DNA from 2 places in the Fusibacter sp. JL298sf-3 genome. Region 1 is predicted to be linked to the other one. Evidence: riboswitches for the same ligand, from Rfam matches in the RefSeq annotation. Region 1 holds a riboswitch; the other holds the start of a gene.
The links. Region 1 has a riboswitch for cyclic di-GMP ahead of ACR6HW_RS15165 (hypothetical protein). Riboswitches for the same ligand answer to the same signal wherever they lie in the genome.

Region 1 (4,213 bases):
GTAAGCGACGGTGTACTGGTTGTAGTCGACGACGAGATTGCCGGAGACGAAGACGTTGGCGTTTGAAATCGGCGTTTGGCGCACAGTGCGGAAAATGCGGCGGATGCGCGCCAGAAGCTCTTCGATGGCAAAGGGCTTGGTCATGTAATCGTCTGCGCCGAAGTCCAGCCCCATGACTTTATCCATGGTGTCGTCTTTTGCCGTGAGCATAATAATCGGAATCTGTGAGTTGAGACGAATGCGCCTACAGACCTCCATGCCGTTGAGTCCCGGGAGCATAATGTCCAGAACGATGAGATCAAACGGCTCGGCAAGTGCGCGCTCGAGCCCCTCGCGACCGTTGTGTTCTGCTGCCACCTCAAACCCTTCGTGTTTGAGTTCCAGCTCTATAAAACGAGCGATTTTGACATCGTCTTCAATCACTAATATCTTGTGCATATTGCCTCCTAAAGCGTGGATTTAACAGTGGTAAACTGTTTGTATAATGTTATTATACCACGAGAAAGGCGCGGAAAAAGAAAAAAAGCAAGGCGGGCACCTTGCTTCATTTCATTGGGAGGACAAGGCCATGGGATTACGCTCTGCGATCCACTTCTTCTTGTTCCACTTTAACTTCTTCTTCTTGTGGTGCGCCTTTGCTTTCTGAAAACGTCTCGCCGAAGTTTACTTTTTTGCCTTTTTCATCGATGAGGATAAACTTGTAACCGAGTAGGAGCGGAATCAACAAGATGATAAGCGATACCGGGAGTGTGAACAGAATGATGAGGGACGCAATGGTCAAAGGCAAGTCGAGGACTTTGTGTCCCTTTTTACCGATGGTGAACGACGTCTTGTGCATCTTTTTAATAAAGGCGCTGACGTCGTCGAAGAAATCTCTTCTAGGCGCTTGCTTGCGACGCTCACCCTGTGCTTTTTTCTGTTTGTTGTAATTTGTTTTTTGGGAAGACTCGAGTTCGATTAAAGCTTCCACCATGTCCCCGTTGTGTCTTTCCAGGGCGTCTTTTGCTTCTTTGTAGGAAATGTTGGCTCTTTCCATGAGCATATCAATTTTTTCTAAACTTACTGACATAATAACCTCCTTATAAACGTGTTTACGATTTTGTACGTTGTCTCAGCCATTCAGAGACTTCGTTGGTCTTGCCGAACGCGCTCTTTATATACAGCTTAATACCGAAGAAAAACGGCAATGCGATGACGATTAATGAGAACGGCATCAGCCATAAGACGAAGAGCGCTACGAGTAAGAGCGGCACTTCGAAAAGCTGTACGTCATTTTTCTTCCAGATGACTTTGATGTTGAGTGAGAACTCGATGGCTTTGCAGGCTTTCTTCAAGGCCCATTTGGCTTTTTCCTGCCATTCGGGTTCCGGCTTTTCACCTTGAAAAGCGTCGTCAGTTGTGCCGGTGTCGGTTGTGTCGCCTTCGATTTGGATAATGGCTTCGATGACATCGCCGTTCGATGCCTCCAGCGCTGCTTTCGCCGTCGCATAATCGGCTCCGGTTCGTTCAATAACGCGATCGATTTGTTCAAGTGTTATCGACATGTTAACCTCCTTTTTGAGCAGTGTACCGAACTCTTGAACTCATTATAGGCGTTCATGATTAATATGACACTTACAAAAGGTTAAAAAACAGCTAGAATTTATCCAGGGGGCTGATTGACGCCAAAGCACATATTTGGTACGATGTATCTTATTCCTTGGAAAAGCGCGTAAAAAAGCCCCTTGCCACCGGCTAAAGTCCGGCGACTAGAGGCTGATTATGTTAATGTCCCATAAAGAAGAGTTTGAGTTTTTTTAAGGTATCTGAGCGATACTCCTGTCGGTGTACGAGATCGTGGTACCATTCCGCTAAGAAGATGGTCGCCATTTCGTTGCCGTGTTCGGCTTTGGCGATAAAATCACTGAGTACCGTCTCTTTAGGTGGCGCACTGTGGGATTGATACACGTATTCTTCACTGACAAACTGAAAAATCGCTTGTTTGAATTCTGTTGTCATTTTAATGCCTCCATCGTCTTTTGCTTTGGGAGTCTGGCAATCGTAGAGGAAACCTCCTTAGACCCATGACTTTGCGTCATCACCTTTCGGTAATTTTGCCTTTATCTGCTAGGGCAATTTAGCCTTTATCATTATATAATGAACAGTGTATAAACTTCAAGGTTTATCCTTAAAATAAGTCAGAAGTCACAAAGAACCTCTGAAGGTCTTTTGGTGCAATATACCCAAATGATTTCAAACAACACAAAATATTTGGAATTCAAGGTGTATTGAGAGTTCTTTGAATAGAAAGAACACGGCGTAGATTATTAAAAATTTAACACAAAACTATGAAAAATGTGTATAATGTATCTTGTGGAAGGAGTCTGCTATGAAGATAAAAAATGGGGTCGATCTCGTTGAAATCAAGCGAATTGAGGCCTTAATAACGCGTAAGGAACATTTTGTCAGACGCTTTTTTACAGAAAAAGAATGCGCGCTGTTTGAAGAAAAGAACGGGCGCGCAGAGACAATTGCGGCAAATTTTGCGGGAAAGGAAGCCATTGCCAAGGCCTTTGGAACCGGGGTGAGAGGCTTTGATTTAAACGAACTTGAAATCTTACGTGATTCCCTAGGGAAGCCATATGTCACCTTGTATGGCAGGGCTCGGGAGCGCGCAGAAGAAGACGGTTTAAAAGCCATTGAAATTTCACTTTCGCATACTGCAGAACACGCCATTGCATTTGTTATAGCAATATACTAAAATAGGGAGTGAAGAGGTTATATATGGAAGCCAGTGGATTGTTGCGCCCCGTGTGGGCAGAAATAGATTTGGATTGTGTGGCACACAATATGCGCGAGGTGAAACGCGTCGTCGAAGATGGCGTCGCGGTAATGGCGGTGATTAAAGCCGACGGTTACGGTCACGGTGCCGTACACATCGGACAAACGCTGTTGGATAACGGCGCCGACCAATTTGCGGTGGCGACGCTGTCTGAAGCCTTAGCACTTCGCCACGTCTATCGAGACGTTCCGATACTCGTTTTGGGGTACACCCCGGAGGCGTATCTGGAGCAAGCACTCGCTTGCGACATTATGGTGACGCTCTTCACCGAAACTCAAGCGGTCTTTCTGTCTGCACTTGCCGGTAGACTGGGAAAGACGGCACAGGTGCATCTAAAGGTAGATACCGGGATGCGCCGTCTGGGATTTCCCGCAACCGCTGAGACAGTAGAGATTATTTCAAACATAAGTGCATTGCCCTCTATAAAGATAGAAGGGGTATTTACGCACTTTGCCAAAGCTGATGAGGCGGACAAGTCATTTGCCCACGAGCAAGTGAGGCGCTTTTGTTCGGTGACGGATGCTTTAAAGGCACGCGGTATTGATTATGGACGGCTACACGTGTCGAACAGTGCTGGGATTATCGATTTACCCGAGTATCAGTTCGATATGGTGCGCGCCGGCATCATGCTTTACGGTCTATACCCTTCAAAAGCAGTGCGGCGTTCCACAGTCCGACTAAAAGAAGCCATGTCGCTTAAAGCGCGCATCGCTCAAGTCAGGACGATTGAACGCGGCGACGGCGTCAGTTACGGTCATCGCTTTGTCGCCGACAGCACCCGTAAAATAGCCACATTGCCCATTGGGTATGCAGACGGCTTTTCCAGATTGCTGGCAGGGCGCGTACAGGTGTCTGTAGACGGTGTAAAACGCCCGATAGTCGGCACCATCTGCATGGATCAGTGCATGGTGGATGTGACGGATCTCGAAGTGAAGCGAGACGACGAGGTGGTCTTATTCGGTATAACTGAAGGTAACGATATAAGTATTGATGTGTATGCATCGTATTTGGGTACGATTAACTATGAAGTTGTTTGTATGGTTGGAAAACGCGTACCGAGAGTATATTTTCAAAATGCAAGTATTCTACATGTCGAAGATTTTAATTTGATGCATGATTTTTTTTAAAAAATGTGGTATGATAATCTACAAGGCAAGTTAGAACTTGTACACGGAGAAGATAGCGCGGTATGGACATTTAAATGTTTTACTGGGGGTATTTTTATGAAAACACATACGCGCGGTTTACTACAAGAAGAACTGGCTAAAAAGTTCAGTGTCGATATTTCACGTAAGCATCTCATAGCGATAGAGAAAATGAAAAAAGGCTATGAGAGCATGGCACAAATCAATTTAGATATGTGTGAAATGGGGGCTTGTGATTATCTATACG
Region 2 (4,213 bases), 840 kb from region 1:
ATTTGTTTGCATTCATTGTCACGGTTGCACTTGTTTCAGTGCCGCTTACAGCACCTTCCCAGCCGACGAATGTCCAGCCCTCTGCAGGTGTTGCTGTTACAGTGACTTCTGTACCTTCTGTATAGGTGCCGCCACCTGATACTGAGCCTTGACCTTTGGTGCCGGTGGTCAAAGTGTATTCTGTCGGTTCGACGACGATTTCTTCAAAGATTGCCGTTACCGATTTGTCTGCATCCATTGTCACGGTTGCACTTGTTTCAGTGCCGCTTACAGCACCTTCCCAGCCGACAAATGTCCAGCCTTCTGCAGGTGTTGCAGTAACTGTAACTTCTGTGCCCGCTTCGTAAGTGCCGCCTTCTGTTACGGACCCTTCACCCGTTGTGCCGGTGGTCAAGGTGTATTGTACGGCTTTTTCTTCAAACACAGCCGTTACCGCTTTGTCTGCGTCCATTGTCACGGTTGCACTTGTTTCAGTGCCGCTTACAGCACCTTCCCAGCCGACGAATGTCCAGCCCTCTGCAGGTGTTGCTGTGACTGTGGCTTCTGTGCCTTCTGCATAGGTGCCTGCACCTGTGACGCTGCCTTCACCTTCCACAGCAGTGGTCAACGTGTGTGTCATCGGTGCGTAAGTGTAGACGATGGTCTGTGGTGCTCTTGTATACGTTAACGCGCTGGTGCCGTTTGTTTCCGGTTGTGAAACGGTGTACGTGTAGTGTGCAACGTCCATCGGTTCAAAGGTACGGCTCTCGCCGACATTGCCCGTATGCGTTTGCGGTGCAACGGTTTGACTGTCGTCTGTGAAAACGTGTTTTTCGACGATAGTTCCCTGTGCCGCATTGAGGACAATTGTACCGTTGCCGCTAACCGGAACGGTTACTGGCGTCGTCGTGTAAGTCGGGTTGTCTTTCGCCACTTCAAAGGCGACAGAGGCCGATTGGTTGGTGTTGTAAGTGCCCGCTGTCACATCGGCTTTAAGTTTTACACCGAAAGTGACGCTTTGGACAAGTGCCGCATCTACGGCTGCTGTGCCCGACGCGTGTGATTCAAAAGCTTCCCCTTCAATGGTCCACTTTACCGTGCCGGTGGTGGCATCGTAAGTGACGCCTTGTGGGGCATCAACCAATTCAAAGCCCGTACCGAGTACATCGGTAACGACGACGTCTGAATAGCTGTCCACTTCGTCGATTTTGTTCGGTTTTGCATCAGTGGCTTTCTTAACGATGTCTGTAAACGCTTTGATTAACGCATCGGTGTTGCCCGATGTCAAAGAACTGCCTTCAGACCAGTATTGGTGTGCAAAAGGGATTTCCCTGTCGACGACTTTGTAAGCTGTCGCTTGTCTTTCGCCCGATTGGTAACCCGTTTCGTATTTTACACCCCATCCAGAGTATTTATCGATGTCTACAATAGAACCCTTCAAAAGTGGCGCCGTGTATTCTGTTCTGAGGTCGCTTGGGTAGCGATCGGCATCCGACCAGTTCGAGTGGTCTGATGCGACGGTGTTTCGAGCGGCGCCTGTAGGTGCCCACTCTGACCAATCAGACCATCCCCCAAACAACTCCCACTCTTTGTAACGACGGACTTGAAACGCGCCCTTTTCGGTATACGTTTGCTTCTGTACAACGCTTTCTACGCGCATTTCTGCGGTATTGGCCGCCGTCGGCATCAATGTCGCTTTGCCGGAAGCGCTGTCCACGCCAAAGCCGATGGTAAAGATTTGGAGACCTGAAATGCTGTTTTTCAGTACATTGGCCTGTTCAATGGTGTGCCATGCCGCTGTTCGCGAAAACACTTCACCTTGAAGTGTACCGTCGCCTCTTCGAACACCTGAGGCGTCGATGTAGTACGTCGGCTCGCCGTCGCTCATAAGGACGACAAGGGACTTGCGCTCGGCATCGCTCCCGCTTCTGTTGCCCAAAATACTTTGCGCTTCTACAAAAGCCGCTTGGATATTGGTACCGCCGTCAGCTCTCAGGCTGTTGATGGCACTATCGAGTTGTCGACGACTGCTTGTTAAACCGCTGTTTCGCTGTACACCACCTGCGTACGATACGATGGCGACGCGGTTGCCTTCTACGGTTAAGAGCTGTTCAACGGCGCTCCGTGCAGCTGTCTGTGCACTGGTGAGACCGCCGCCTCTCATGGAGCTGGAACGGTCTAAAACGAGGACGACGTCGTACTGCTCTTGTGGCAATACGGTTTCTACGGCGTAGTTTTGACCGGCAGCTTTCAATGTGATGTCAAAGGTGCCGTCGCCTTTATAGGTGACTTCTTTGCCCGCCCAGATTTGGCCGTCGCTCAATGCGGCGACTGTTGCGCTTGGGCTGTTGGTCGTTTCGACGATGTCGAGGTTGCCAAATGCCTCGGGACTTTGCGCTTCCACCGCAAAAGTTAGTGGCATAAACGATGTCAGTATTAAAAACACCGACAATACAACAGATAAACCTTTCTTTTTCATAGTTATCTCCTTCGCCAAATTTATATTTTTTGGCAGTCGGACGGTCATCATGGCCTCGGCCACCTTAGACTCCTGACTTTGCGTCCCCAGCTTTCACTGGGTTTGCCCATAAGGTTTCTCTATGTTACCGCGTTCGAGCTGCGGTTACAGACCTTTTACAACTTGAATGGTGTTCGCTTCATCCCATGAGCGTTTTTCCTCTGCCTCACCGGATTGTTTGACGGCTTCGTCCATAAGCGCCAGCATTTCCAGTTCACTTCGAAAGTGAACGGTCTTGCCGGAATCGAGCCACTGAATGGTACCTTGCCAGCTGTGATTTTCCTGTCGCTGAACGGATATTAAAAAATTTGTGTGACCTTTCATGTGTTCATCGCCTCCTTAGCTCTAAGCGAACATTTCTCGTTCTACTGTAGCCAGTATACCAGTCCGCTGTGACATGTGCCGTACACCTGTGTGACATCTGCGTGACACGGCTTGTTTTGAAGAAATTTCGGGGTACATCAGAAGCCTTTAGGACGTTTTAGGGCATTTTAGGGCGTAAAAAAACAAGGGCTGTGTTTGCCCTTGTCATCCTCGTCGGTTTCGGTTGCGGTTTTTTAATGTGGAAGCGATAACGCGTGTTATTTGGCCGCCAAGTGTTCTATTTTAGAAATTTTAACGTCTTCGTTGCCCTTAAAGGTGCTGAGGACGCGGGTCAATACTTTTTGCATCAAGGGGCTGTCCACGCCGGGCAATAGGAGCGCCAGTTGTCTGTCGTCCCATTGGGTGAAGCTGTCGCCTTTGCGCAGGTGGGTCATGAGGTGGTCTTTTAACAGTTTGAAGCGCAGTTCGCCCTGTGCGAGGCTTTGGGTGCGCATGGGCTTGAGTTCGATGACGGCGATGCTGAAGTCGATGCCCGACCGCTCGCTCCTGCGCCGTTCCAGCTCAAAGATGGACTTGAAGACTTCTTTGTCACAGTAAAAGGCGTTGTCAATGGGGGCACTCTGGTCGAGGGCTTCGAATACGTTTTCGCCTTTGTTGGTTTTGAGCAATGTCTTGTAGGCGGCTTTCATTTCTTCCGAGGGCTTGATGCCCATCTCTCTATAGAAGAAACCCGTGATGTGTTCGTAGTGTTCAAGTGCCTGTTTGTGGGCCCCGCGCGCTGCGAGGGCTTCCATGTAGTAGATGTGGAACGGTTCTTCGTAGACGTCGACTTTCATGGCCTTTTGGCAAATGTCGATGACGACGTCGTGTTTTGCGCCGCATTTGAGCAACTCAATGGCGCCGGTAACCGCTCTGAGGTAAATGCGCCGGTAGTGGTAGCGCACGGAAAATACCCAATGCTGTTCGACGCAATCGGGCAGGTAGTCCCCTTTGTAGAGTTGGAGGGCTTCGAGATAGTAGCTCAGCGCCGCATCGGCATCCGCTGTGTTTTCCGCTTGGTGCACGAGGGCCTCAAAGACCTCGGCATCAATTTCCATCGGAACGTTTGTGTTCCACCGGTAGTACCCGCCTTCAAAGGTCAGCGTCTCGCCTGTTTTGTCCTGTTCTGCGGATTCTTCAAGTATTTTTCTGAGTCGGTGCATTTGACGTCTCAGCGTCGCACGCGGGTCTTGGTAGTCTTCCGCCACCCAAAGCTGGTCGATAAGAGCTTCGGGAGTGAAGGGCTGTTCGCGGTGTGTGAGCATGAACTTGTACAGCTCCCAGATTTTCTTGGCGCTGGCATTTGCCGTGACAAGCGATCGGTTGTCTTTGACGACGTCGAAATGTCCAAGC

Region 2: it holds a riboswitch for cyclic di-GMP, as region 1 does, so the genes downstream of both, ACR6HW_RS11115 (InlB B-repeat-containing protein) here and ACR6HW_RS15165 (hypothetical protein) in region 1, are expected to answer to the same signal.

The regions. Positions count from the first base shown of each region.
Region 1 is NZ_CM132608.1:3,172,809-3,177,021, forward strand. Features, by position in the region: gene ACR6HW_RS15150 (response regulator transcription factor) at 1-438, opposite strand, end outside; gene ACR6HW_RS15155 (DUF4342 domain-containing protein) at 575-1,069, opposite strand; gene ACR6HW_RS15160 (UBA domain-containing protein) at 1,092-1,544, opposite strand; gene ACR6HW_RS15165 (hypothetical protein) at 1,765-1,998, opposite strand; cyclic di-GMP riboswitch class I at 2,023-2,108, opposite strand; gene acpS (holo-ACP synthase) at 2,369-2,740, shown strand; gene alr (alanine racemase) at 2,764-3,948, shown strand; gene ACR6HW_RS15180 (hypothetical protein) at 4,045-4,213, shown strand, end outside.
Region 2 is NZ_CM132608.1:2,335,034-2,339,246, reverse strand. Features, by position in the region: gene ACR6HW_RS11115 (InlB B-repeat-containing protein) at 1-2,458, opposite strand, end outside; cyclic di-GMP riboswitch class I at 2,487-2,575, opposite strand; gene ACR6HW_RS11110 (hypothetical protein) at 2,603-2,821, opposite strand; gene ACR6HW_RS11105 (AfsR/SARP family transcriptional regulator) at 3,079-4,213, opposite strand, start outside.